DNA from 3 places in the Streptomyces sp. NPDC001852 genome. Region 1 is predicted to be linked to each of the others. Evidence: riboswitches for the same ligand, from Rfam matches in the RefSeq annotation. Region 1 holds a riboswitch; each other region holds the start of a gene.
The links. A riboswitch is a leader RNA that binds a small molecule or an ion and turns the genes downstream of it on or off. The one in region 1 is predicted to bind thiamine pyrophosphate.
Positions count from the first base shown of each region.

Region 2: it holds a riboswitch for thiamine pyrophosphate, as region 1 does, so the genes downstream of both, thiO (glycine oxidase ThiO) here and thiC (phosphomethylpyrimidine synthase ThiC) in region 1, are expected to answer to the same signal.
Region 3: it holds a riboswitch for thiamine pyrophosphate, as region 1 does, so the genes downstream of both, ACFYZB_RS27140 (thiamine ABC transporter substrate binding subunit) here and thiC (phosphomethylpyrimidine synthase ThiC) in region 1, are expected to answer to the same signal.

Region 1 is NZ_JBIATN010000021.1:63,630-73,003, reverse strand. Features, by position in the region: gene ACFYZB_RS30990 (IclR family transcriptional regulator C-terminal domain-containing protein) at 1-470, shown strand, start outside; gene ACFYZB_RS30985 (SsgA family sporulation/cell division regulator) at 571-1,008, shown strand; gene ACFYZB_RS30980 (YibE/F family protein) at 1,134-2,618, opposite strand; TPP riboswitch at 2,691-2,867, shown strand; gene thiC (phosphomethylpyrimidine synthase ThiC) at 2,860-4,644, shown strand; gene ACFYZB_RS30970 (hypothetical protein) at 4,919-5,779, opposite strand; gene ACFYZB_RS30965 (metallophosphoesterase) at 5,961-7,040, opposite strand; gene ACFYZB_RS30960 (LacI family DNA-binding transcriptional regulator) at 7,321-8,433, opposite strand; gene hisC (histidinol-phosphate transaminase) at 8,866-9,374, shown strand, end outside.
Region 2 is NZ_JBIATN010000002.1:117,707-127,080, reverse strand. Features, by position in the region: gene ACFYZB_RS03275 (phytoene desaturase family protein) at 1-498, shown strand, start outside; gene ACFYZB_RS03270 (hypothetical protein) at 566-1,501, opposite strand; gene metF (methylenetetrahydrofolate reductase [NAD(P)H]) at 1,558-2,481, opposite strand; gene thiE (thiamine phosphate synthase) at 2,603-3,250, opposite strand; gene ACFYZB_RS03255 (Rv2175c family DNA-binding protein) at 3,347-3,712, opposite strand; gene ACFYZB_RS03250 (NAD(P)/FAD-dependent oxidoreductase) at 3,837-5,069, opposite strand; gene ACFYZB_RS03245 (hypothetical protein) at 5,102-5,452, opposite strand; TPP riboswitch at 5,506-5,617, shown strand; gene thiO (glycine oxidase ThiO) at 5,615-6,778, shown strand; gene thiS (sulfur carrier protein ThiS) at 6,781-6,981, shown strand; gene ACFYZB_RS03230 (thiazole synthase) at 6,985-7,779, shown strand; gene pknB (Stk1 family PASTA domain-containing Ser/Thr kinase) at 7,911-9,374, shown strand, end outside.
Region 3 is NZ_JBIATN010000016.1:104,496-113,869, forward strand. Features, by position in the region: gene ACFYZB_RS27110 (hypothetical protein) at 1-1,345, shown strand, start outside; gene ACFYZB_RS27115 (VOC family protein) at 1,445-1,852, shown strand; gene ACFYZB_RS27120 (LAETG motif-containing sortase-dependent surface protein) at 2,054-2,734, shown strand; gene ACFYZB_RS27125 (maleylpyruvate isomerase family mycothiol-dependent enzyme) at 2,799-3,596, opposite strand; gene ACFYZB_RS27130 (ABC transporter ATP-binding protein) at 3,622-4,641, opposite strand; gene ACFYZB_RS27135 (ABC transporter permease) at 4,691-6,292, opposite strand; gene ACFYZB_RS27140 (thiamine ABC transporter substrate binding subunit) at 6,337-7,413, opposite strand; TPP riboswitch at 7,495-7,603, opposite strand; gene rlmN (23S rRNA (adenine(2503)-C(2))-methyltransferase RlmN) at 7,629-8,735, opposite strand; gene ACFYZB_RS27150 (hypothetical protein) at 9,112-9,285, shown strand.

The DNA.
Region 1 (9,374 bases):
CCATCGGTGTGCCGGTGTACTACGCGATGTACCGGGACGGCGAGATCGAGGTCATGTGCGTCTCCGATTCCCCCGAGGCGCCGGCGGTCGAGGAGTGGGCCGACTTCCGCGAGACCGGCCACGCGCACGCCATCGGGCAGTGCCTGCTCTCCCAGTTGGACGAGGACGCCCGCCGCGACCACCTTGCGCGCTATCCCGTGCAGTCCCTCACGCCGTACACCGTGCGTGACAATGATGCCCTGTTGCGGCGGCTGGCCCGGATGCCGCGCATGGAGCCGGTGGTGGAGCGTCAGGAGTACGCGCTCGGGACGGTCTGTGCGGCGGTCCCGATCACGGTCGGCACCACCGTCGCCACGATGGCCATGTCGCTGCCTGCCCAGCAGGCCGACCGTCTGCTGCCCGCGGCGCGCCGACTGCAGACGGAGCTCGGGCGGCATCTGGGAACGCTCACTCTCTCTATCAGTATCTGAAAACTTACTCCTTGTGATCTGCTGTGTACGTTCAGCAAGATTTGACCACGGTCACAGGGATCGATCCCGGCCGGTCGACGTCCATACGACGGGGTAGACGATGCGCGAGTCCGTACAGGCAGAAGTCATCATGAGCTTTCTCGTGTCCGAGGAGCTCTCCTTCCGCATCCCGGTGGAGTTGCGCTACGAGACCAGTGATCCGTATGCCGTGCGGCTCACCTTCCATCTGCCCGGTGATGCCCCGGTGACCTGGGCGTTCGGCCGCGAGCTGCTGATCGACGGCGTCGGTAGGCCGTGCGGGGAAGGGGATGTGCACATCGCTCCCGCCGACTCCGAGGTGCTGGGCGAGGTGCTGATCAGGCTTCAGGTCGGCGGTGACCAGGCCCTGTTCCGTTCCTCCGCGCCGCCGCTCGTGGCATTCCTGGACCGCACCGACAAACTCGTGCCGCTCGGCCAGGAGGGTGCGCTGGCCGATTTCGACGCCCATCTGGAAGAGGCCCTGGACCGCATTCTGGCCGAGGAGCAGAGCGCGGGCTGAAGGGTTGCTGCACGGGCGCCGGGAGCTCCGCGGTGGCGCATGGGACTGTGCAGGAACGCTTCTGCATGGGGAGTGGATTGCGGTCACGGGCGGGCTCACCGCCGATCACGTCGGCCTGCCCGGCCCTACCTCTTCCGGCGTCGCCCCCGGCCGCCGCGTGCCGGGACGGACTGTGCCCCGGCCGGTGCGGGGATGTCCGGGCCGGGGCGGTCGGCCGAGACCACCAGGGCGGCGAGTGCGGTGGTGACCGGGACCGAGGCGACCAGGCCGATCGATCCGACCAGCGTGCGCACGATCTCCTCGGCCACCAGCTCGCTGTTGGCCACGGTCCCGACGCCGCTCTGTGCGATCGAGAAGAGGAGAAGCAGCGGGAGTGCGGCGCCGGCGTAGGCGAGGACGAGGGTGTTGACCACGGAGGCGATGTGGTCACGGCCGATGCGGATGCCCGCCCTGTACAGCCCGCGCCAGCCCATCGCCGGGTTGGCCTCGTGCAGTTCCCAGACGGCCGAGGTCTGCGTCACCGTGACGTCGTCGAGTACGCCGAGCGAGCCGATGATGACACCGGCCAGCAGCAAGCCGCTCATGTCGATCGACGGGTACAGGCCGTGGATCAGGCCGGTGCTGTCGTCGGTGTTGCCGGTCAGGGCGGCCCAGCCGATGAACTGCGAGCCGAGGATGCCGATCAGCAGCAGGGAGACCAGCGTGCCGAGCACGGCCACCGAGGTGCGGGCCGACAGGCCGTGACACATGTACAGGGCGATCAGCATGATGGCGCTCGACCCGATCACCGCCACGAGCAGCGGGTTCGAACCCTGGAGGACCGCCGGCAGGATGAACAGGGTCAGTACCAGGAAGCTGACGGCCAGGGCGACGAGTGCCATCACACCGCGCAGCCTGCCGACCACCACGACGGCCAACGCGAAGATCCCCGCAAGCAGCGTCATGGGGAACTTCCGGTTCACGTCGGTCACCGAGTACTGCAGGTCCTTCGGCGCCGAGGGCTCGTAGGCGGCCACCACCTTCTCGCCCTGGTGCAGTTGCCGGGTCTGGTCCGGCTGCACGATCTCGGTGAACGTACGGCCCTTGTCCTTGCCGGTGTCGACCCGGACGGTCGCCTTCTTGCAGCTTCCTTTCGCCGCCTGCTCCGCCGAGGCGCCCTGGGCGGTGGAGGAGGTGTCACCGATCGTGGTCCCGCCCGAGGCGTTCACCGAACTGCAGCTCACCTCGACGACCCTGGTGACGGTGGCCTGCTGGGTCTCCCGGTCGAAACCGACGCCACTGCGCTTGTGCGGAGGGGCTCCCCCGGGCCAGAGCACCACCAGGCCGACGACGACCGCCGCGGTGAACGGGACCAGGATCGCCGCGATGACCTTGCGCAGATGCCGGGATACGGGGGCGGCGGGCCCATGGCTGTGGCCGTGGCTGTGACCGGTTCCGTGGCCATGGTCATGCCCAGGGCCGCGCCTGTGGCCGTGTCCCTGATGGAGCCCATGACCGCGACCGGCGTCAGGGCCACCTTCCCGTTCGGCGGCGTGGTCGTCGCCCTGCCCCGAGCCTGGTCGGTTGTGCGGCTCTGGCGGCCGATACGGGTACTGCTGCATCCGGGTCACCGCCCGATCATCGCAACGCGGGCAGGGGGCCCACTGTTCACCGCGCCACATATGACGCTAGCGTGGAGGCACCTTTGCACACGCGGGAGCTCGGAGCACCGGGCTGAGAGGGCGCTGACCTCCGTCACGCGATGTTTCACGTGGAACAAGCGATGTTCCATGCGGAATACCGCCAGACGGAAACCGCTGCGTCGACCGCCGAACCTGTTACCGGGTAATGCCGGCGTAGGGAGTAGGTCTCATGACCAACAAGGACGCACGCACGCCTGCCTCCGCTCAGGACGAGAAGTCCCAGGAGGCCGGGAAGTCCATCGGATGGCACAAGGCGTACGTCGAGGGTTCGCGCCCCGACCTGCGCGTGCCGGTCCGCCAGGTGCACCTCACCAACGGGCAGTCGGTCACGCTGTACGACACGTCGGGCCCGTACACCGATCCACTCGTCGACACCGATGTCCGCAGGGGCCTGCCGCCGTTGCGGGAGAACTGGATCATCACCCGCGGTGACACCGAGGAGTACGCGGGACGTCCCGTCCGTCCCGAGGACGACGGGATCAAGCACACCTCGCCGCGCGGTGGGCTGCGCAATCTGGACGCCGTCTTCCCCGGACGGCCGCGTCAGCCGCGCCGGGGCCGGGGAGGCGAGGCGGTGACGCAGCTCGCGTACGCTCGCCGGGGCGAGATCACCCCGGAGATGGAGTATGTGGCCATCCGGGAGAACGTCTCTCCCGAGGTGGTCCGCGAGGAGATCGCGGCGGGCCGGGCGGTGCTTCCGGCCAACGTCAACCACCCGGAGATCGAGCCGATGATCATCGGCAAGCGGTTCCTGGTGAAGGTCAACGCCAACATCGGCAACTCGGCGGTGACCTCCTCCATCGAGGAGGAGGTGGAGAAGATGACCTGGGCGACCCGCTGGGGTGCCGACACGGTCATGGACCTCTCCACCGGCCGCAACATCCACACGACCCGCGAGTGGGTGCTGCGCAACTCCCCCGTCCCCATCGGTACCGTGCCGCTCTACCAGGCCCTGGAGAAGGTCGACGGCAAGGCCGAGGAACTGACCTGGGAGATCTACAAGGACACGGTCATCGAGCAGGCCGAGCAGGGCGTGGACTACATGACCGTCCACGCGGGCGTCCGGCTGCCGTACGTGCCGCTCACGGCCAACCGCAAGACCGGCATCGTCTCGCGCGGTGGGTCGATCATGGCCGCGTGGTGCCTGGCGCACCACAAGGAGTCGTTCCTGTACGAGAACTTCGAGGAGCTGTGCGAGATCCTCGCCGCCTACGACGTCACGTACTCGCTGGGCGACGGCCTCCGGCCGGGCTCGATCGCGGACGCCAACGACGAGGCGCAGTTCGCGGAGTTGAAGACGCTCGGCGAACTCAACCGGATCGCCAGGCGTTTCAACGTACAGACGATGATCGAAGGCCCGGGACACGTCCCGATGCACAAGATCAAGGAGAACATCGACCTTCAGCAGGAGGTCTGCGATGAAGCTCCGTTCTATACGCTCGGTCCGCTGACCACGGACATCGCGCCGGCGTACGACCACATCACTTCCGGCATTGGTGCCGCGATGATCGCCTGGTGGGGCACGGCGATGCTCTGCTACGTCACGCCCAAGGAGCACCTGGGACTGCCCAACCGTGACGACGTCAAGACCGGCGTCATCACCTACAAGATCGCCGCGCACGCCGCCGACCTCGCCAAGGGGCACCCGGGCGCCCAGGAGTGGGACGACGCCTTGTCCGACGCCCGCTTCGAGTTCCGGTGGGAGGACCAGTTCAACCTCGCTCTGGACCCGGACACGGCGCGGGAGTTCCACGACGAGACCCTGCCGGCCGAGCCCGCCAAGACCGCCCACTTCTGCTCGATGTGCGGGCCGAAGTTCTGCAGCATGAAGATCTCGCAGGACATCCGCCGCGAACACGGCGGGAGCCGGGCCGAGATCGAGGAGGGCATGGCCCAGAAGTCGAAGGAGTTCGCAGAGGCGGGGAACCGGGTGTACCTGCCGATCGCGGACTGAGTCCGGCTGTCGGCGGTCCGTGCCACCGGATGGCCTGAAGCCGACCGGTATACGGACCGCCCGACCGCCGGGTGTCATGCCACGGTGCTGAGCCGGATCGATGGCGGGATGACGGGCCCGGGCGACGCACCCGAACCCGCCGCGGTCTGCTGGACGGCCCGGCACTGAACGGCACGACGCCGACCGGGCGGGACGACCGGAAGGCGGCACGCCGGTGGGCCGCCGGGTCGGGCCCACGTCGGTCGGGGCGCGAGCCGTGTCCTGGCCGGCGGCGTCACTCGGGCCGGTGCTCCGGCCCGCCGAAGTCCGGGCTCGTGTAGTCGGGGCTGGTGAAGCTCGGCCGGCCGGGCTGGGATCCGTCGTCAGGGCTGCTGAAACCGGGACGGTCGTACCCCAGGCGGGGCATGCGGCCGCGCGGGGCGGACGGGGTCGCGCGGTGCACGGGGGCCGGTCCCGGCTCGGCGAGCGCTTCCGTGAGGAACGGCAGGATGCCGCGCTCCAGCAGGGCGTCCCGCCAGGCCTCTCTGGCGTTGTCCAGTTCCCGGTGCGCCGCGTCCAGTGCCCGGGCCTGTGGCGAGTTGCCGTTGCGCAAGGCGGTGAGGAGCAGTCCGACGGCGGCGACGAGGATTGCGGCCGCGGTCACCGCGCCGAACACCCACCCGGCGGTGAGCATGGTCTGCGCGAAGGCCTGCCCGGGGCTCAGTGTCTTCAGGATGTAGCCGACCAGCAGGAAGATCGCCGCGGCGGTTCCGGAGAGGACGGGAGCCAGTACGGCGATGACGGCGACGGCGCCCGCGCCGGTGCTCTCGGCCGGCTCGCCGAAGGTGGTGACGAGCCCGGTGGTGGCCGAACTCTGGTCGGCGGCAGCGGAGTCACCCGAGACCGAGGGGGTCATCGCCGGCTGACGCAGTTCTTGGCGGAGCTTCACATAGTGCTGGTATTCGGCCGCGGCGGCGGCCGTTATCAGTGCGGTGGCGTTGAGCGCCATGGTGCGCAGTTGTTCGGGATTGAGCCGCTGTCCGACAGCGGCCAGTTCCGGCCGCTGTGGTGCGGAGCGCAGCGCCTCATCGAGGAGCCGCTCGAAATCCTGGCGGTCCTCGCTCTGCAGGTGCTGCGGAACGCTGTTCATGTGCATCCCCCGATGCTCCGTAGGGCTTGGGGCTCGCACGCCGGCGAGCCGTCGGGCAGAAACGGAGGGGAGCCTGCTACGGATAAGCCGATGGTAGAGCCGTGACGGCACACGGTGACAGGGGGTTGCCGGAAATTGCCCTCCGGCCTGCGGGTACTCCGACGGGGGAGACTTGCCCCGGGAACGCTCAGGTGACCAGGGGGAGTTGCCGGACCAGTAGCTTTCCGGCCATGGTCACCCCGCCGTCCATCGCGATGGCGAGCCCGTCGGCGTAGACGTGCGGACCCGCCACGACCGGGCCGGAACCCTCCTCGCCGTCCTCGGAGCCGACCTCGCCGAGCAGGTAGGGAATCGGGCTGTGACCGTGAACGATGCGGGTGCCGCCGTACGTATCGAGGAGGGAGCGCACGGCGTCGGCACCGCCCTCGTCGCGGAAGGAGAAGCGCTTGGTGAACTTGCGGAACAGGTCCCAGCACTCGTCCGCGTCGTTGCGGGTGAGGGTCTCGCGGACGGTGTCGTTGACCGCCTCGATCGAGTCGCCGTAGTCGAGGTAGGCGGTGGTGTCCGAGTGCACGAGCAGATAGCCGTCGACCTCCTCGACGGCGTCGAGGCGGGCCATCCACTGCAGATGGTGGTCCTGGAGGCGGTCCATGTCGGTCTTCTGACCGCCGTTGAGCAGCCAGGCCGCCTGGAAGGTGGCGGTGCCCGCACCGGAGTTGACGGGAGTGTCGCCGAACCGCTTGGCGCCCAGCAGCAGCAGTTCGTGGTTGCCCATGAGGGCCTTGCAGTAGCCGCCCGCCGCGGCTGCCTCGGCGGACAGCCGCATCACGAGGTCGATGACGCCGATGCCGTCGGGTCCGCGGTCGGTGAAGTCGCCCAGGAACCACAGTCGGGTGGTGCCGGCGCACCACTGGCCGGAGGCGTCGATCAGCCCCTGTTCCTGCAGTGCGGTCACCAGTTCGTCGAGGTAACCGTGGACGTCTCCGACGACGAACAGCGGTCCCGGCCCGGTCGCGGGCTGCGGGGCCGGGGCCGCGGGTGCCGTCTCGACGGACACCTGGACCGTCTCCGTCCGGTTGACGACGGGGAGGTCGCGCTGGGTGGGGGTGTAGCCGTCGGGGTATGCCTCGTCGGCCGGCGGCGCGGTGTCGCCCGGCTGGGCGGTGCGGACGTACGGACCGGTCTCGTGGACGTATGCAGGTACCCGGAAGTCGCGCAGCGTTGCCGTCCGCTCCACTTCGGGTCCCTGACCGGCCCCCTGAGTCATCAGACCCCTCCACCATCGCGCCGCATCTGCACCGCTTCGGACTGCCTGGTCGCAGCGGTCCGCGGTGTCGTGGGCCCATCATAGGAATGCGCGTCGCGCCGTGTGATGACCCAGGGGTGGTGAATCGGAACAAGACTCCAGTTCACCGCGGCTTTCGCCCCGTTTGGGCAGGTGTTCGGCGGGCTCTGCATCGACCGAACACCCGGCCCGCCGGTCGCCGGCCCGTCGAGCCCCCTCTCTCGGCCGTGCGCTTACGGGGTGAGCGCCCCGCTTTCCGGCGCTACCTCTCGTCCGGCGTCCGCGGCGGGCTGACCGTCGTGCGGGGCGAACGCCGCTGCGAGGAGGTGCGCACGATCAGCTCCGTCGGTATCACCTGCTCGACCGGCTGGTCCGATTCCACGCCCTCGATCGCGTCGATGAGGAGCTGGACCACCGCTGTGCCGATGCGGCGGGGCTTCAGGGAGAGCGTGGTGATGGGCGGCTCGGTGCTGGCGTACACCATGGACTCGCTGCAGCACACGAGCAGCAGGTCGTCAGGTACGCGGAGCCCGTAGCGGCGGGCGGCGGCCAGCAGGTCGGTGCCGTTGGGGTCGAACAGGCCGTAGACCGCGTCGGGCCGGTCGGGACGGGCGAGCAGCCGGTCGGCGGCGACGGCGCCCGCGCACGGGTCGTGCGCCGGGTAGGCCTCGTAGACCGGGTCCTGGCCGACGCGCTCGCACCAGCGCAGGTAGGCGGTGGTGGACAGGTGGGTGTACGTGTCCGTCGTCGTGCCCGTGAGCAGGCCGATGCGGCGGGCGCCGGCGTCGGCGAGGTGGTCGAGGATGCCGAGGACGGCGGCCTCGTGGTCGTTGTCGACCCAGGCCGTGACCGGCAGCGAGCCGGCCGGGCGCCCGTCGGAGACGACCGGCAGTCCCTGTCGGACGAGCTCGCTGACCACCGGGTCGTGATCGGACGGGTCGATGACGACCGTTCCGTCCAGGGCGACGTTGGACCACACGTCGTGGCGGGAGGTCGCGGGGAGGATCACGAGGGCGTAGCCACGGGCGAGCGCGGCCGAGGTGGCGGCTCGTGCCATCTCTGCGAAGTACGCGAACTCCGTGAAGGTGAAAGGTTCATCCCCGTACGTCGTCACAGTCAGGCCGATCAGACCCGACTTGCCGGTACGGAGGGTACGGGCGGCGGCCGAAGGACGGTATCCCAGCCGGTCGGCGACCTCTCGGACATGGCGCCGGGTGGCGTCCGGGAGCCGGCCCTTGCCGTTGAGGGCGTCGGAGACGGTCGTGATGGAGACTCCGGCGGCGGCGGCCACGTCTCTGATGCCCGCCCGGCCCGGCCGGCTGCCTCGACGTGAGGTTTCCGCGCGGCTCACCTGGTGCTTCCCTGCTGCTGTCATGGCGAGCCGATAGTAGGGCTCATGTGGTGGGGTAGTGCGGACGCATATGCACGCGTTGACAGGCACGTTTCTGCATGGTCACATCCCATCAACTACCTTAAAAATAAAGGTAGTTGAACGATCCTGCGGCAGGACGTGATGTGGTGACGCGTATGGACCTGCCAAGCAGCCGATGTTTCGAAGAGGTCTCAACTCACCTGCACGAGGGATGCGCGCCACGGCGCGAGCTACCGGCGCATAGATATATGTACGGCGCGCCCCCTGAAACGTACGCCTTCGTACGGTGATGCCCCGGGATGGCGCCGCGGTGGGATGGGGCTCACGTTTTGCAGGGCCGCCACCTGTACGCACCGGGGCCGAATCCTCATAAGGTGAGGAGTATTGGAAGCCGGCGGCGTCGACGGTCCGCCGGTGGTCGCGAGGAGGACTGCGGTGAGCGAGACGAGCCCCAAGCTGCGCGCCGAGCTGGAGGGTATCCCCACCTACAAGCCGGGCAAGCCTGCCGCGGCCGGCGGGCCGGTCGCCTACAAGCTGTCCTCCAACGAGAACCCGTACCCGCCGCTGCCCGGCGTGATGGAGAGCGTGACGGCGGCCGCCTGCGACTTCAACCGCTACCCGGACATGGCATGCACCGGGCTGATGGCCGAGCTGTCGGAGCGCTTCGGCGTCCCCGTCTCCCACCTGGCCACCGGCACCGGCTCGGTGGGCGTCGCCCAGCAGCTCCTCCAGGCCACGAGCGGTCCCGGGGACGAGGTCATCTACGCCTGGCGGTCCTTCGAGGCGTACCCGATCATCACGCAGATCAGCGGCGCCCGGTCGGTGCAGGTGCCGCTCACGCCCGGCGATGTGCACGACCTGGACGCGATGGCGGACGCGATCACCGACCGGACGCGTCTGATCTTCGTCTGCAACCCCAACAACCCGACCGGCACGGTGGTGCG
Region 2 (9,374 bases), on a different contig from region 1:
CCGGACCCGGAGTCCGAGCTGGACCACCTGGACTCGGCGAAGGGGGACGAGCCGCCACCGCCCACGGTGACCGTGCTGCGCCCGGACGACCCCGCGCTGAGACCGGACGACGGGCACGAGTCCGTGGTGCTGTCCGCGGTGGTGCCGAGCGCCCTCGACTGGGACGAGGAGGGCGTGGTCCGGCTGTACACGGAGCATCTGCTCGAAGCCGCCGAGGCCGCGATGCCGGGCCTGCGGGACCGCGTCCTGTGGCAGGAGGTGCGCACACCCGACGACACCGACGACGAGACGAGTGCCTTCCTCGGCGCGGTGCCGGCCCCCGCCCTCGCCGCCGGCCAGGGGCGTTTCCTGCATCCGTCGAACACCACACGGCTGCCCGGTCTGTACCGGGTCGGCGGCTGGTCCCACCCCGGCGGCGGCCTGCCGCACGCGGGCATGTCGGGCGCGCTGGTGGCGGGGCTGATCGTGGAGGGCCCGGAGTTCCGCGGCTCCCAGTGAGCCGAGCCCGGACCTCCGAAGCCGTACGGCTCACCAGCAGTGCCGTACGGCTCAGAAACGGTACTGCTCAGAAACGGTACTGCTCGTCGTACCCGGCACCGGGCTGCTGGACGTGCCCCTGGTTCTGGTGCGGGTACGGCTGCTCCTGCGGGAGTTCGCCGCCGTAGGTCTCGTCGGTGCGCTGCTGTGGCACCCACACCCCGCTCGCAGGGGTCTCGCCGTAGCCGCCGCCGTACGGAGCCTGGGCGTAGCCCTGCTGGCCGTACTGCCCGGAGTAGCCGGTGTCGTACCCGGCGCCGCCGTAGGGCTGGCTGCCGATGTAGGGGTCGGAGTAGTTGGCGTAGCCCTGCTGACCGCCGGTGTCGTAGCCGTATCCCTGCTGGCCGTAGCCCGAGTAGTCGTAGGCGTAGTTCTGCTGGTCGGTGCCCTGGGCCTGGGCGGCGGCCGCGTAGGCGGTGTCGCCGTAGACGCCGTAGGAGCCGGTGTCCTCGGGGATGGGCTGCGGCTCGTAGACGGTGGTGGTCTCGGCCGCGGTGGGCTCCGCGGCCGGACGGCCGGCCGGGGTGAAGACGTCGTCGCGGTCGTAGTCGTCGTAGTCGCCGTGTCCCTGGCCGTATCCGGCCGGGCCGGCGTCCTGCTCGCCCTCCGGGCCGAGGGACTCCGGGTCGGGGCCCTCCAGCGCCGGGTCGTGCCGGTCGGCCCTGCCGCGGCGGCGCTTGCTGCCGGCTGCGGGCTCGGCCCCCTCCTCCGGGCGCTTGACCGCCCAGCCGGCGGCGAAGCCGCGGCGGAAGGACAGCGTGACATAGGTCTGGCCGACCGCGAAGGCGATGGCTCCGACGCCGATCACGATCACGGACGGCATCAGCACGCCGACCACGACCCCGAGGAACCCGGCGAACGCGAGCAGCCGCCATCGCAGGCGCGCCTTGTACTGCAGCAGCACCTCGCCCAGCAACCACAGTGCGACGATGCCGAACGCGATGTAGAGGACCGTCCAGCCCATGTACGCCCCTCTCCCAGTGACCGCTACGCAGTGTGTCGTATCGCGGTGCGGCCGGTCTAGGCCTGCGGGGGGTGGTGCAGGCCCAGGTTCTCGTAGATTTCCAGGGTCGCCGTGGAGTTGTTGAGCGTGATGAAGTGCAGTCCGGGCACTCCCTCGGCGAGCAGCCGCGCGCAGAACTCCGTGGCGAAGTCGATACCGATGGAGCGTACCGCCGCCGGATCGTCCTTCGCTGTGAGGATCCGCTCTTTCAGGGCGTCCGGAAAGACGGCGTTGCTGAGTTTGGGCAACCGTTCCAGCATCTTCACGCTGGTGACAGGCAGGACCTCGGGGATCACGGGGGTGTCACAGCCCGCGGCCGCCACGCGGTCGCGCAGCCGGAGATACGACTCCGGCTGGAAGAACATCTGTGTGATGGCGTAGTCGGCACCCGCACGGCACTTGTCCACGAAGTGGGTGACGTCGGTGTCCCAGTCCGTGGAGCGGGGGTGCATCTCCGGGAACGCGGCGACACCCACACAGAAGTCGCCCGACTCCTTGATGAGCCGGACGAGTTCGGCCGCGTAGGTCAGGCCCGTGGGGTGCGGGACCCAGTCGCCCATCGGGTCGCCGGGCGGGTCGCCGCGCACGGCGAGCATGTTGCGGATCCCGGCGTCGGCGTACTGGCCGATGATGTTGCGCAGTTCCGCGATGGAGTGGTCGACCGCGGTGAGGTGGGCGACCGGGGTGAGCGTGGTGTCGGCGACGATCTGCTGGGTCTCCTTGACCGTGCCGGCCCGGGTGGAACCCCCGGCGCCGTAGGTCACGGAGACGAAGTCGGGCGCGACGGCCTCGACCCGACGGAGCGCGCTCCACAGGTTCCGCTCGCCCTTCGGGGTCTTCGGCGCCGAGAACTCGAACGAGTACGTCGTCTTGCCGGTGGCGAGCATGTCGCGCACGGTGCGTGCGCGATCAGTCCTGGTGGAGGGGGTTCCGAGGGCCATACGGGCAGGTTAGCCAGGGGTGGGCGGTCCCCCAACCGGAGGAAGGGAATTTGCCCGAATTGTCGGCCTGCTGTCCATCCCTTGGACAGAAATCCGGACAGCGGCTCCCTCTCCGGTGCCGCTAGCCCTGCCGCAGCCGCTTCGCGAACTCGGCCGCGGCCGCTCCCGGGTCGTCGGCCTCGGTGATCGCACGGACCACGACCACCCGGCGGGCCCCCGCGTCCAGCACCTGGTCGAGGTTGGACAGGTCGATCCCGCCGATCGCGAACCAGGGGCGGTCGGTGCCCAGGCCGGCCGTGTACCGCACCAGGTCGAGGCCGGGCGCGTGGCGGCCCGGCTTGGTGGGGGTGGGCCAGCAGGGGCCGGTGCAGAAGTAGTCCACGCCCTCCTGCACGGCGGCCGCGGCGGCCTCGGACTCGGCGTGCGTGGAGCGGCCGATCAGCACCTCGTCGCCGAGGACGGCGCGGGCCGCGGGAACCGGCAGGTCGCCCTGGCCGAGGTGCAGCACGTCGGCGCGGGCGGCGTGGGCGACGTCCGCGCGGTCGTTCACCGCGAGGAGCTTGCCGTGCCGGGCGCAGGCGTCCGCGAAGACCTCCAGGTGCGCCAGCTCCTCGGCGGCCTCCATGCCCTTGTCGCGCAGCTGCACGATGTCGACGCCGCCGGCCAGGACCGCGTCCAGGAACTCGGGCAGGTCACCCTGGCGGGTGCGTGCGTCCGTGCACAGGTACAGGCGGCCGTCGGCGAGCGCGGCGCGTGCGGTGTCGGACATACGTGGGTCCCCCCTGGTCGGTGTCCCTGGCGGCTTCGGCGGGTGGCGTACGGGCCACGACGGCCCGCACGCCACCCCTCATGTGTGCGGTTCGGCTCAGACGGCGAGCGCCTGGGCGCGGCGCTTCACCTCCGTGCCGCGATTCTCGCTCAGGGCCTGCGCGGGGGTGCCGGGCAGGGTCGGGTCGGGGGTGAAGAGCCACTCGATCATCTCTTCGACCGTGAAGCCGTCGTCCCGCAGGAGCGTCAGGGTGCCGGACAGCCCCTTGACGACCTTGTCCCCGTCGATGAAGGCGGCGGGGACGTGCAGTGCGCGGTTCTCACCCCGGCGTACGGCGATGAGCTGGCCCTCCTTGACCAGCTGCCGCACGCGCGTCACCTCGACGCCGAGCTGTTCGGCGATGTCGGGGAGGGTGAGCCAGGCGGGGACGAGAGCATCGATCTTTGCGTCAATCTCGGTCACGGGATCTAGCCTAGGCGCTCCGCTGGTTCGGCCGCGATGGGTCGTCGTTCGGGTGCGGCGCCGTCGTGGCTGGTCGGGCCGTTCCCCGCGCCCCTTCGGGGCGCTGTCCCCGCCGCGGCGCCGGTCAGCCGGCCTTGGCGTCCTTCAGGGGCTTTGCCGGGTCGGCCAGAGCCTCCAGGTCCATTCGGCTGCCCGCCTCGATCAGTCGCCGGCCCTGGGCCAGATCACGCGGGCGGCCGACGGCCAGGAGGGCCACCAGGTGATCCTCGCGGAGCCAGCACACCGTCCAGGCCGGGCCCGTCGGGTCGCCGCGCCAGACCATCCGGTCGGCGGCGGCGTGATGGCCGGCGTACTGCACGAAGCGGCCGAACTGCTCGGACCAGAAGTACGGCACCGGATCGTAGACCGCCGGGGTCTCGCCGAGGATGTTCGCGGCGACCGTGCGCGGGCCCTGCAGGGCGTTGTCCCAGTGGTGGACGAGCAGCCGTGCGCCGTAGCGGGCGGAGGGGAAGGAGGCGCAGTCGCCGACGGCGTACACGTCGTCGACCGAGGTCCGCAGCCGGTCGTCGGCGAGGACGTCCCCCTGCGGGCCCAGTTCGACGCCGGAGCCGGCCAGCCAGGCCGTGGCGGGGCGGGCGCCGATACCGACGACGACGGCGTCGGCGGGCAGCCGGGTGCCGTCGGCGAGGACCACCGCGCCGGGCTCGACGCGCTCCACGCGCGCGCGGGTGCGGAGGTCGGCGCCCGCGTCGGCGTACCAGGCGGCCATGGGGGCGGCGACCTCGGCGGGCAGGGCGCCGGCGAGCGGACGGTCGGCGGCCTCCACGACGGTGACCGCGCAGCCGGCCCCGCGGGCGGCCGTGGCGAACTCGGCGCCGATCCAGCCGGCCCCGACGACCACGATCTCGTGCTGCCGGGCGAGCACCGGCTGCAGCCGTTCGGCGTCGTCCAGGGTGCGCAGCAGATGCACGCCGGGCACCCCCTCGGTGCCGGGCAGGGTGATCGGCTCGGCACCGGTGGCGAGGACCAGGACGTCGTACGGCACCGGGCCCGCCTCGGTGTCCAGCTCGTGCTCGGCGGGACGCAGGCCGAACACCTCGCAGCCGAGCCGCAGCTCGACGCCGAGGGACTCGAAGTCCACGTCGAAGGCGGAGCCCTCGGCCTTGCCGAGCAGCACGGCCTTCGACAGCGGCGGCCGGTCGTACGGCTGGTGCGGCTCCGCGCCGATCACGGTGACGGGCCCCTTGAAGCCCTGTTCCCGCAGGGCGACCGCGGTCTGCACCCCCGCCATGCCCGCACCGACGACGACCACGCGCCGCGCCGCTGACGTGCCCCCTTGCGCTGTCTGATCGCTCACCCGATCACCTTAGACACGTGACAACGCGTCAGTCAGCGGGCGTGACCGGTGACCTGTTCCACAACGCTCGTGCCGGCGCCCGCCTGGGACTCCCACTCCCAGCTCTCCTCCAGCCGCACCCGCCCGTCCGGCAGCTCCACGACCGTGGAGACACAGTGCCCGCAGGAGGTCGTCCCGTCGGCCTTCAGCTGGACGTAGCGGAAGTCCAGCCGGTCGCCCTCCCGGGTGCCGACCAGATGGCCGCGTACGACATCGCCGCCCGCGTACTCCGCCCAGATCTCGCCGTCCTTCTCGTGGTACGCGAACCGGGTGCGGGTACCCACCTGACCTGGGGCTTGGTCCGCCACGGGGGCGAGGATCAGTCCGTCGAGCGACCGGGCCATGCGCAGGGGCTCCCTTACGGGTGACGAGACGGGCGGGCTAGGGTGGCCACCGTACAAGCACTCGCGGGAGCCCGGACGCACCGGGCTGAGAGGGAGGCTGGCGGCCTCCGACCGTACGAACCTGATCCGGGTCATGCCGGCGAAGGGAGGGGCTGGACGCCCATGTCGTCACGTACGTCCGACGTCCTCGTCATCGGGGGCGGAATCATCGGCCTGGTCACGGCCTGGCGCGCGGCGCAGCGCGGGCTCGCGACCGCCGTGGTGGACCCCGGGCCCGGCGGCGGGGCCGCGCGGGTCGCGGCCGGGATGCTGGCCGCGGTCACCGAACTGCACTACGGCGAGGAGCGGCTGCTCGCCCTGAACCTGGAGTCGGCCCGCCGCTACCCGGACTTCGCGGCCGAGCTGACCGAAGTGACCGGCCACGACCTCGGCTACCGCCGCTGCGGCACCCTCGCGGTCGCGCTCGACGCCGACGACCGCGCCCATCTGCGCGAACTGCACACCCTGCAGCGGCGCTCCGGCCTGGACGCGCAGTGGCTGTCCGGGCGGGAGTGCCGGCGCCTGGAACCGATGCTGGCGCCCGGGGTGCGCGGCGGGCTGCGGGTCGACGGCGACCACCAGATCGACCCGCGGCGGCTCGCGACGGCCCTGGTGGCCGCGTGCGAGCGGTCCGGCGTGGAGTTCCACCGGGCGTGGGCCGAGCGGCTGGACGTCGTACGGGAGCGGGCCACCGGGGTGACCACGGCGGACGGCACCGAGCTGCACGCCGGGCAGGTGGTGCTCGCGGCCGGGAGCATGAGCGGACGGCTCGCGGGCGTGCCCGAGGCGCTGCTGCCGCCGGTGCGGCCGGTGAAGGGGCAGGTGCTGCGGCTGACCGTGCCGCCCCGGTACGCGCCCTTCCTGAGCCGCACCGTACGGGCCGTGGTGCGCGGCGGCCATGTCTACCTCGTGCCCCGGGAGAACGGCGAGCTGGTCGTCGGCGCGACCAGCGAGGAACTCGGCTGGGACACGACCGTCACCGCGGGCGGCGTGTACGAGCTGCTGCGCGACGCCCATGAGCTGGTGCCGGGCATCACCGAACTACCGCTCACCGAGACCCGGGCCGGGCTGCGCCCCGGCTCCCCCGACAACGCGCCGCTGCTCGGCCCGTCCGGGCTCGACGGGCTGCTGCTGGCCACCGGGCACTACCGCAACGGGGTGCTGCTCACGCCGGTCACGGGCGATGTCATGGCACAGCTGCTGGCCGACGGCGAACTGCCGGAAGTGGCCCGTCCGTTCACCCCGCGGCGCTTCGGCGCCGCCGTCCTCATGGAGCAGCCCGCATGAGCATCTCCATCTCCGTCAACGGAGAGCGCCGGGAGATCGTTCCGGGTACCGCTCTCGACAGCGTCGTACGGTCGCTGGCCCCGTCGCCCTCCGGTGTGGCCGCCGCCGTCAACGAGACCGTCGTCCCGCGCGCGCAGTGGGCGGCCACGGCGCTGGCCGAGGGCGACCGCGTCGAAGTCCTCACCGCGGTCCAGGGAGGCTGAGACATGGCCGACGATCCCTTGGTCCTCGGGGGTACGACCTTCTCGTCGCGGCTGATCATGGGTACGGGCGGTGCGCCCAGCCTCGACGTGCTGGAGCGGGCGCTGGTCGCCTCCGGCACGGAGCTGACGACGGTCGCGATGCGGCGGGTGGACCCCACCGTGCACGGTTCGGTGCTGTCGGTGCTGCAGAAGCTGGGCATCCGGGTGCTGCCGAACACGGCGGGCTGTTTCACCGCGGGCGAGGCCGTGCTGACCGCGCGGCTGGCGCGGGAGGCGCTGGGCACGGATCTGGTCAAGCTGGAGGTCATCGCCGACGAGCGGACGCTGCTGCCGGATCCGGTGGAACTGCTGGACGCGGCGGAGACGCTGGTCGACGACGGGTTCACGGTGCTGCCGTACACCAATGACGATCCCGTGCTGGCGCGGAAGCTGGAGGATGCCGGGTGTGCCGCGGTGATGCCGCTCGGGTCGCCGATCGGGTCCGGGCTCGGGATCCGCAATCCCCACAACTTCCAGCTGATCGTCGAGCACGCGCGTGTGCCGGTGATTCTGGATGCGGGGGCCGGTACTGCGTCCGATGTCGCGCTGGCCATGGAGCTGGGGTGTGCGGGTGTGATGCTCGCCTCCGCGGTGACGCGGGCGCAGGAGCCGGAGATGATGGCCGCCGCGATGCGGCATGCCGTGGAGGGGGGTCGGCTGGCCCGGTTGGCGGGGCGGATTCCGCGCAGGCACTTTGCGGAGGCGTCGTCTCCTACGGAGGGCCTGGCTCGGCTGGATCCTGAGCGACCGGCGTTCTAGTCGCCCTTCGGTCCCACGCGGACACCACGGGTGCGCGAGTGGTGTGGGAAGCGTTACAGGTCGGCTTCAGTGCCTGCGGGAAAGCGGTCTCGGCGGGGGAACTGTCGGTCGTCCCTCGTAGACTCCCCTGCGTGGATACGACCCTTCAGGACCCCCTCGTCGGCCAGGTGCTCGACGGCCGTTATCGCGTCGACGCGCGGATCGCGGTCGGCGGGATGGCCACGGTCTACCGGGCCCTGGACACCCGTCTGGACCGTGTGCTCGCACTGAAGGTGATGCACCCGACCCTCGCGGCCGACGGATCCTTCGTGGAGCGGTTCATACGGGAGGCCAAGTCCGTCGCCCGCCTGGCGCACCCGAACGTGGTGCAGGTCTTCGACCAGGGGACCGACGGGTCGTACGTGTACCTGGCGATGGAGTACGTCGCCGGGTGCACCCTGCGGGACGTCCTGCGCGAGCGGGGGGCGCTGCAGCCCCGCGCGGCCCTCGACATCCTCGAACCCGTCCTCGCCGCGCTCGGCGCCGCGCACCGGGCCGGGTTCGTGCACCGGGACATGAAGCCCGAGAACGTGCTGATAGGCGACGACGGGCGGGTCAAGGTCGCCGACTTCGGGCTGGTCCGGTCCGTGGACACTCAGACCAGCACGACGGGTGCCGTGCTCGGGACGGTCTCGTACCTCGCCCCTGAGCAGATAGAACAGGGCACCGCCGATCCGCGCGTCGACGTCTACGCCTGCGGTGTGGTGCTCTACGAGATGCTGACCGGCGGCAAGCCGCACGCCGGGGACTCCCCCGCCCAGATCCTCTACAAGCACATCCACGAGGACGTGCCGCCGCCCTCGGCCCTGGTGCCGGGGCTGCCGTACGAGCTGGACGAGCTCGTCGCCTCGGCGACCGCCCGCACCCCCGACATCCGGCCGTACGACGCCGTGGCGCTGCTCGCCCAGGTGCGCGAGGCGCGCCGGGGGCTGAGCGACGAGCAACTGGACGCGGTGCCGCCGCAGGCGCTGACCGCGGAGCACGACAACGCGGGTGACCGGACGAGCGTGATACCGCGCTCACTGACTGTGCCCAGGCCGTTGCCCGTCAACGAGGAGGAGCCGGCCGAGGGCGTGGTCCGGCACACCAGCCGGCTGCACGCACCACCGGTGCCGCCCCGGCGCTCCAGGCGGCTGGTGCTGACGATCGTCGCCGCCGTGCTGGTGGTGTTCGGGGTGGGCGCCGGGGTCTGGTACATCAACTCCGGCCAGTTCACGAAGGTCCCGCCGCTGCTGGCGAAGACCGAGGCGCAGGCCCGGGACCGGCTGAGTTCGGCCGGGCTCGAGGTCGGGCGGGTCAAGCACGAGTACAACGACACCGTCCAGCGGGGCGCGGTCATCGGCACCGACCCCGCGCCCGGTGCCCGGATCCGCGACCACGACTCGGTGACGCTGACCATCTCGCTGGGCCCGGAGACGGTGAACGTGCCTGACGTGACGGGCCGCACGCTCGCCGAGGCGCGGGCGCGGCTGAGGGCGGACGGCCTCGAACCGGGCATGGTCACCCGGGAGTTCAGCGATTCCGTCGCCAAGGGCTCGGTGATCGCCACGACACCG
Region 3 (9,374 bases), on a different contig from region 1:
CCACCCCGAGGCCGCGGACGCCGCCGCGCTGCGGCTGGCCTGGTGCGCGGTGCCGCTCGCCGCCACGGTGTACTTCGCGCTCGCCGTCGCCCGCACCGACCCCGGCACCCGGCCGCGCACGGGCCTGTCCGCCGTGGGTCTCGGTCCGGCGCGCCTGATGGCGATCTCCGCGCTGACCACGGCCCTGTCCTGCACCCTGGGCTCACTGCTGGCCCTGCTGGTCTTCCTCACGCTGCGCGGTGACCTCACGGGCGTGCCCTTCGACGGCGCGGCCGCGGACTTCCTGGCGGCGGGCGAACACCTTCCCGTCCCGGCGACCCTCACCCTGCTGGGCCTGGTCCCGGCCTTCGCCTCGGCCGCGGTGGCCCTGGCCCTGCGCCCCAAGGACCCCCGCCCCGCCACCCCGCTCCTGCGCAGGTACGGCCGCTTCGGGGCGTACGGCCACTCGGTGGCACGGGAGACGTTCGGGACGTACGGCAGGTTCGGGGCACGGTCGCGGCCGGGGGCCGCAGGCCCTCGCGAACAGCACGGGCAGGCGGAAGACGGCGAGCAGCCCGGTCATCGGCCCGCGGTCGCCGACGACGGGGCGCACGCCGGCCATCAGCCCGCGGACGCACCCGACGACGGCGCGCAGCCCCAGCCCCACCCCGCGGACAGTGGTGCCGCTGGGGCGGCCCCCGCCCCGCAGCGGGCCGGCACCCCGCCGACACCGGACAGCGACACCGACCCCGAGCCCGGAACCCCGGGCACGGACTGGACCGACGGCGCCCCGAAGCCCCCCAAGGAGGCCCCCATCGGTCTCCCCTGGGGCATCGCCCTGCTGGCCACCGGCCTCGCGGCCCAGGCCTACGCCGACCGCTCGCACGCCGCCGTGCTGCTCGGCTGGCTGCTCACCGCCATCGGCCTGGTGCTGGCCTCCCCCGGCCTCACCCACCTGTGCGGCCGCCTCCTGCAGTCCACCCGACCCGGAGCCCTCCGCCTCCTGGCCGGCCGGGTCCTCATGACGGAGGCCATCCGCATCGGCCGCCCGCTGGGCGTCGTCTGTGCGGTCGCCTCCGCCGGTTACGCCAAGACCACCCTGTACGCCGGCACAGCACCGGCCTTCGGGCCCCTGACCACCCTCGGCGCGCTGCTCGTCACCGGCTGCACGGTCGCCACCCTGCTCACCGCGGCAGTGGAGACCCGCCAGTGCCGGGCCGACACGACCGCCGCGCTGCTCCGTCTCGGCGCCCCGGCCTCGATGCTGCGAGCGGCCGCGGCCCTGCGCGCGGCGGCCCTGCTGGCGCTGTTCGGCCCGCTCACCCTGGTAGTCGCCGCCCTGGCGGCCCTGCCCGTGGACCGCTGAAAAAAAGGTCTCCGGCGACCGATGAGTTCTCCCGGGGACCTGGGTCTACCCGACCGAACACGCCGATCCCGGCACGGACCACCAAGGGAGAGACCCGTCATGTACCAGCAGATGATCTTCGTGAACCTGCCCGTGAACGACCTCGACGCCTCGAAGAAGTTCTTCACGGAGCTCGGCTACACGATCAACCCGCAGTTCAGCGACGAGAAGGCCGCCTCCGTGGTGATCAGCGACACCATCGTCGCGATGCTGCTCACCAAGCCGTTCTACGCGACCTTCACCCAGAAGGAGATCGCCGACGCCACCAAGACCAGTGAGGTGCTGGTCGCGCTGAGCGCCGAGAGCCGCGAGAAGGTGGACGAACTGGTGGACAAGGCCCTCGCGTCGGGCGCCACCCCGAGCGGCGAGACCCAGGACCACGGCTTCATGTACGGCCGCGCCTTCGACGACCTCGACGGCCACACCTGGGAGGTCATCTGGATGGATCCGGCCGCGGTCCAGGGCTGACCCCGCGCAGTCCGAACGTCGCCAAACGTCACGATGGTTAATAAGAAGGCAAAGTCAACGGCCGTAGGTGGCATATGCGTTGACACTCTTACAGAGCGCTTATAGACCTGTGAGCCACTTGGGGGTGCTGGGGCGTCAGTTCATCCGTCGCCCCAACTCTCCCTCAGCCCCCCGCAGTTGTGCACTCTGTAAAGGACAAACGTGTCCATATCTCGCCGCAGCGCACGCCGTTCCGTGCGCATCCTGGGTGTTGCCGCCGCCTCTGCCGCCGTGGTGCTGGGCCTGTCCGGCTCCGCGTCCGCATGCGTAATCGGTGACTTCAAGGCCGAAGCCAAGTGCGACGCCGCAAAGGGCGTCATCGTCGTCACCGACACCGACGCCTCCGGTACCCCTGCCACCATCAGCCTGTTCCGCACGAACAACGGTGGGGTCGAGAAGCAGATCGGCCAGCAGGAGGTCAAGGGCTCCGCCCAGGGCACCTCGGTCACCTTCTCGGAGAAGTGGAAGCCGAACGCGACGTACCGCGTCCACGTCACGGCCAGCCCCTACGTCGACGAGGACATCGCGGGCGGCCTGACGACCCCGGCCGCCACCTGCACGAGCGAGAGCCCCACCCCGGCCCCGTCGGCCTCCCCGAAGCCGACGCCGTCCGCCCCGGCCCAGTCGGCGACCCCGACCCCGACGGCCTCCGCGTCCAGCTCCGCCCCGGCGGGCACGGTCGGCAACGTGCCGTCCCCGGCAGCCGGTGACTCCAACCTCGCCGAGACCGGTGCCAGCTCCAACACCGGCCTGATCGCCGGCATCGCGGGCGCGCTGGTCGTCGTCGGCGGTGGCGCGGTCTACTTCGGCATGCGGCGTCGTGGAGCGCGCGGCAACGGCTGACGCCTCACACGTACGCCACCGCGGCCCGTCCCCCTATCCCCAGGGGACGGGCCGCGGTCGTGTCTCAGCCGAAGGTGGCGTGCTTGCGCCAGAACTCCAGCACCTCACGCTCGCCGTGGACCTCGAGGCCGGGTGCGTCCAGCGGCAGCCGGTTGTAGAAGGCGAGCAGCACGGAGGTGAGCGGGCCGCGCAGGGCGACCGTGGCCTTCTCGTGCCCGCGCCGCCAGCCGAGTCCGTTCTCGCTCAGCTCGATCAGCCACTCGGCGTTCAGCTCCGGGGCGGCGTCGGTGGCGTGCAGATGGATGCTGCGGGCGGGCCCGCGCAGTTCGTTGGCCCACTCGCGCGCGCCGGAGCGCTGCACCCACTCCGCGATCTGCAGCCACTCGTCCAGCGCGTCGGCGGCGATGTCGGGCGCGACCTCGTAGGGTGCGCCGACGGTGAGCGCGGCGTCCACGCGGTGGACGGTGATCTCGTTGGCCATCCGACGGGCCCAGAACCCGCTGGTGACCATGCCCATCCAGGACCACACCTTGGCCTCGGGACCGGCCTCGCGCAGCGCCCCGACGATCATCTCGCCGGTCTCCGCGAGCCAGGCGTCGAGGGCCGCAGCGTCGCCCTCGGCCTCCGGCCCCCCGCCGAGCGGCACCTGCTCCCGTGGGAGCATCTCCTGGGCCCGGGCCCCGACCAGCGTGGCCGCCCAGCGCAGGGCGCCGCCCATGTGCCGTGCGAGCCGTTCCAGCGTCCACTCCGGACAGGTCGGCACGGTGGCCGACAGATCGGGCGCCGAGGTCACCAGGGCCCTGAACTGGTCCACCTGGCGGGCGATTTCGTCACAGTAGCGATCATGCGCGAGCAGTGTCATACCCCACACCCTAGGGCGGGAACGATCAGCCGAGCACGACCATTTCGGCCGCGTCGAACTCCACGCCCACCCCGTCACCCACCTCCGGCGCGTCCCGCAGCGCGCACGCCGCCTCCAGTCGTGGCCCGTCCGCCGGCTGGAGGTGGACGGCCACATGGGTGCCCTTGAAGGTGCGCGCGGTCACGGTGCAGGGCAGGCCGGTGTCGGCCGCCACGAGCCGTACCCCGGCGGGCCGGACCAGGAGCGTGCGCGGGCCCTGCGGGGAGCCGTCGGGGACCGGCAGCTTGCCCCAGGGGCTGTCGGCTGCCGTACCGGCCACGGTCGCCGGGACCACGTTGTCGAAGCCGAGGAAGCGGGCCACGAACGCGTCGGCGGGCCGCTGCCACACCTGAAGCGGCGTGCCGGACTGCGCGATCCGCCCGTCCCTCATCACCACCACCCGGTCGGCCAGCGCGAACGCCTCGCCCTGGTCGTGGGTCACGGCGAGCACGGTCGTGCCCAACCGGCCGAAGAGCTCCCGTAGTTCGACCACCAGGCGCTCGCGCAGCGAGCGGTCCAGCTGGCCGAGCGGCTCGTCCAGCATGAGCAGCCGGGGCCGGGGCGCGAGCGCCCGGGCGAGGGCCACGCGCTGCTGCTCGCCTCCGGACAGGGAGGCCACGGCCCGCCGTGCGGCGCCGGGCAGCCCGACCAGTTCCAGCAACTCGCCCACCCCGGCGTCCCGTTCCCCCCTCCCCACGCCCTGCATGCGCAGCCCGAACGCCACGTTCGCGCCGACGTCCCGCTGCGGGAAGAGCTGGTGGTCCTGGAACATCAGGCCCACGCCCCGCCGGTGTGCGGGCACGCCCGACTGGTCGCGGCCGCCGAGCAGCACCCGTCCGCCGGAGAGGGGCTGGAGCCCGGCGACCGCCCGCAGCAGGGTCGACTTCCCGCTGCCGCTGGGGCCCAGCACACACACCACCTCGTGCTCGGCGACGTCGAGATCGACCGCGTCGAGTACGGCCCGCCCGCCGAAGCGCACGGTCGCGGCATCCAGGCTCAGCAGCATCGGGCACCCACCCGTCCGGTCAGCGGCATCGGAACTCCCCCGTCGGCATCTAGAACTCCCCCGTCCGGTCGGTGCGCAGCCGCTCCAGGAGCAGCAGCGCGGCGGCGCACACCACCATCAGGATGGTCGAAAGGGCCATCGCCTGGCCGTAGTTGAGGTCTCCGGGGCGGCTGAGCAGCCGGGCCACGGCGACCGGAAGGGTCGGGTTGTCGGGCCGGGCGATGAACACGGTCGCCCCGAACTCGCCGAGCGAGACGGCGAAGGCGAACCCGGCCGCGACCAGCAGCGCCCGCCGCACCAGCGGCAGGTCCACCTCCCGCCACACCCGCCAGGGCGAGGCCCCGAGCACGGCGGCGGCCTCCCGGAGCCGTACGTCCACCGCGCGCAGCACGGGCAGCATGGTCCGTACGACGAAGGGGGCGCCGACCAGGGCCTGGGCGAGCGGGACGAGGATCCAGGACTGTCTGAGGTCCAGCGGCGGCTTGTCGAGGGCGATCAGGAAGCCGAAGCCGACGGTCACGGCGGAGACGCCGAGCGGCAGCATCAGCAGGGCGTCGAAACCCCGGACCAGTCGTCCGGCGTCCCGGCGGGCCAGCGCGGCGGCGGCGAGAGCTCCGATCACGACGGCGATGGCGGTGGCGGCGACGGCGTACTGCAGCGAGGTCCACACCGCGTGCACGGGCGCCACCAGGAACGTACCGCCGTCGGCGTTCGCGAGGGCCCGGTAGTAGCCGAAGCGGGGCGCGTCCAGGGAGCGGCGGACGAGGACGGCGAGGGGCAGGACGAGCAGCAGCGCGACGGTGACGAGGACCCCGGCGAGCAGGGCCCACTGCCCGGCACCGCGCGGCCGGCGCGCGGTCACCGACGGGTCCACCAGCCGCAGGGCGCTCTCCCGGCGCCGTACCGTCCAGGCGTGCACGGCGAGGATCGCGCCCACGGCGGCGAACTGGACGAGGGTGAGAACGGCGGCCGTGGAGAGGTCGAAGACCTCGGAGGTCTGCCGGTAGATCTCCACTTCGAGGGTGGAGAAGGTGGGGCCGCCGAGGATCTGGACGATGCCGAAGGAGGTGAAGGTGAACAGGAACACCATCAGCGCGGCGGCGGCCACGGCGGGCGCGAGGGCCGGGAGCGTGACCTTCCGCCAGGCGCGCAGCGGGGATGCGCCGAGCATGCGGGCGGCCTCCTCCTGGCGGGGGTCGAGCTGGGACCACAGCCCGCCCACGGTCCGTACGACGACCGCGTAGTTGAAGAAGACGTGGGCCAGCAGGATCGCCCACACCGTGGTGTCCAGCCGCACGCCCCACAGGTCGTCCAGCAGCCCGCCGTGTCCGACGAGGGCGAGGAACGCGCTGCCGGCGACGACGGTCGGCAGCACGAACGGAACGGTGACGACGGCCCGCAGCACCTGCTTGCCCGGGAAGTCGAGCCGGGCGAAGACGTACGCGGCGGGCAGGGCGAGCAGCAGGGTGAGCGCGGTGGAGGCGAGCGCCTGCCAGGTGGTGAACCACAGCACGTGCCGGATGTCCGGCTGCGTGACGACGTCCGCGATCCGCCCCAACCGCCAGGCACCGTCCACGTTCAGCCCGCGCGCGACGATCGCTGCCACGGGCCAGGCGAAGAACAGCGCGAAGAACGCGACGGGCAGGGCCATCAGCCCGAGCCGTGCCGCGCTCCCCGCGCGGTCCTTCCGAGGGACTACTTCAGTACGAGCGAGGTCCACGACTTGACCCACTGGTCACGGTTGGCGGCGATCTTGCCGGGGGCCATGGTCTCGGGGTGCTCGGCGGCCTTGCCGTACTCGGTGAACTCGGCGGGAACCTTCGCGCCCTGCACGACGGGGTAGACGAACATGTTCAGCGGCATGTCCTCCTGGAACTCCTTGGAGACCAGGAAGTCGATGAACGCCTCGGCGCCCTTGGGGTTCTTGGCGTTGCTCAGCAGCCCGGCGAACTCGATCTGCCGGAAGCAGGTGCCGTACGACACCCCCGTCGGCGCGGTGCTGGGCCGCTTCTTGGCGTAGATGACCTCGGCGGGCGGGGAGGAGGCGTACGACACGACGAGCGGTCGGTCGCCCCCGGCCTTCCTGCCCTCCGACGAACCCGAGAACTCCTGGTAGTAGGCCTGCTCCCAGCCGTCGACGACCTTGACGCCGTTGGCCTTGAGCTTCTTCCAGTAGCCCTGCCATCCGTTGTCGCCGAACTGCCCTGCGCTGCCGAGCAGGAAGCCGAGGCCCGGCGACGAGGTGGCGGCGTTCTCCGTGACGAGGAGGTTCTTGTACTCGGGCTTGGCGAGGTCGGCGAAGGTCTGCGGCGGGGTCAGCTTGTGCTTGCTGAAGTACGCCTTGTCGTAGTTGACGCAGATGTCGCCGTAGTCGATCGGTGTGACCCGGTGCCTGTCCTGGTCGAGCTGGTAGGCGGCGCCGGTCCTGTCGAGGCCCTTGGCCGTGTACGGCTGGAAGAGGCCGTTGTCGATGGCGCGGGAGAGCAGGGTGTTGTCGACGCCGAAGAAGACGTCGCCCTGCGGGTTGTCCTTGGTCAGGATCGCCTTGTTGACGGCCTGCCCGGCGTCGCCGTCCTTGAGGACGTGGACCTTGTACCCGGTCTTCTTCTCGAAGTCGGCGAGCACGTTCTTGGACACGGCCCACGAGTCGTGGCTGACGAGCGTGACGTCCTTGGAGTCCGCGGACGACGTGGTGCCGCCGCCGGAACCGCACGCGGACAGCGTGATCAGGCCGAGCCCGACCGCCACGGCCACGAAGGTCTTGTTCTGCACTGGATGTCCTCCTGGGGTTGGCCAGGAAGAGACGCGGCCCTGACCGGGCTCCGCTGGGGAGACCCGGGCAGGGCGCAACAGCTTGAGTGATGACCGAACTCCCTACCCAGAATGACCTGGGCGAGGTTCAGAGGGTCTGCGGCCCTGTCCGCCGCACTCTCAGCGCTGTGGCGCTCCCCTGTCGGAATATGAAGATGTGATGGACGGTGGCCAGATTACCGCTCGGTGGCCGCCAGCTGACCACAGGCCCCGTCGATCTCCTGGCCACGGGTGTCCCGGACGGTGACGGGCACCCCATGGGCGGCGATGGCCTCGACGAAGGCCTTCTCGTCCTCCGGCCGGGAGGCGGTCCACTTGCTGCCCGGGGTCGGGTTCAGCGGAATGAGATTGACGTGCACGGGCTTGCCCTTGAGCAGCCGCCCGAGCCGGTCACCTCGCCAGGCCTGGTCGTTGATGTCCCGGATGAGCGCGTACTCGATGGACAGCCGGCGTCCGCTCTTCTCGACGTACTCGAACCCCGCGTCCAGCACCTCGCGCACCTTCCAGCGCGTGTTCACGGGGACGAGGGTGTCGCGCAGTTCGTCGTCGGGGGCGTGCAGGGAGATCGCGAGCCGGCACTTGAAGCCCTCGTCGGCGAACCGGTGGATGGCCGGCACGAGCCCGACGGTGGACACGGTGATCCCGCGCTGGGACAGCCCGAGCCCGTCCGGGGCGGGATCGGTGAGCGCCCGGATGGCCCCCACGACCCGCTTGTAGTTGGCGAGCGGCTCGCCCATGCCCATGAAGACGATGTTCGAGAGCCGGGCAGGCCCTCCGGGCACTTCTCCGTCCCTCAGCGCCCGCATCCCGTCCACGATCTGGTGGACGATCTCGGCGGTGGACAGATTCCGGTCGAGCCCGGCCTGCCCGGTGGCACAGAAGGGACAGTTCATCCCACACCCGGCCTGCGAGCTGATGCACATGGTGACCCGGTCCGGGTACCGCATCAGCACGGACTCGACCAGGGTCCCGTCGAACAGCCGCCACAGCGTCTTACGGGTCGTCCCCTGGTCGGTCGACAGATGCCGGACGACGGTCATCAGCTCCGGGAACAGCGCTTCCTGCAGTCTTCCGCGCGACCCGGCGGGAATGTCGGTCCACTGCTCCGGGTCGTGCGCGTACCGCGCGAAGTAGTGCTGCGAGAGCTGCTTGGCACGGAACGGCTTCTCGCCGATCTCGGCCACCGCGTCCTTGCGCTCCGCGGGCGTGAGGTCGGCAAGATGCCGCGGCGGCTTCTGAGCTCCGCGCGGCGCGACGAAAGTGAGTTCTCCGGGCTTAGGCATGGCTGTACCAGTGTCGCAGATCCACTTGGGTGACCTGCGGCTGTCACTGGCTACGACGGTCATTGGTAGGCGTCAGTGGTCGCCACTGAGCGGCGTCGGACGGCCCAGAGACGGCCCGGCCGACGGCGCTGCACGTCCCCGGCCGAGCTGCCACCGTCATCGTCCCGATCTCCTCACGCCAAGCAGACCGCCCATGGCGCTACGTGCCGCCGCCACGAAGGCATCGAGGCGATCATCCAGGTGGGAGCGGATCCGGAACGCCTCCGCGTCGGGCCCGTGGGGACCTCGGCCGCGCCTTGCCAACGCGGCCCACAAGGGTGGCTTCACCCTTTGCCTCAAGGGGCACACGGCCAGTGAGACCCACGGAGGTACCGAGATGAGCGCCGGAGAACGGGCCAAGGCAAAGGCCGAACAGATCGTCGGAAAGACCGTGCGGACGGCGGCCCACGCGATGCACAAGGAAACCCTCGCGGCGAAAGGCGCCGCTCTCGAAGCACGAGGCAAGATGCGGGGCACGAAGGAACAGACCAAGGGCTCCTTCAAGCGCTGAGCGCGCTGCTGCGGGCTTGAACCCGCCCCAGGAACGGCTGAAGGCCCAGGAAGAGGGAAACAACCTCTTGCTGGGCCTTCAGCGTCCAG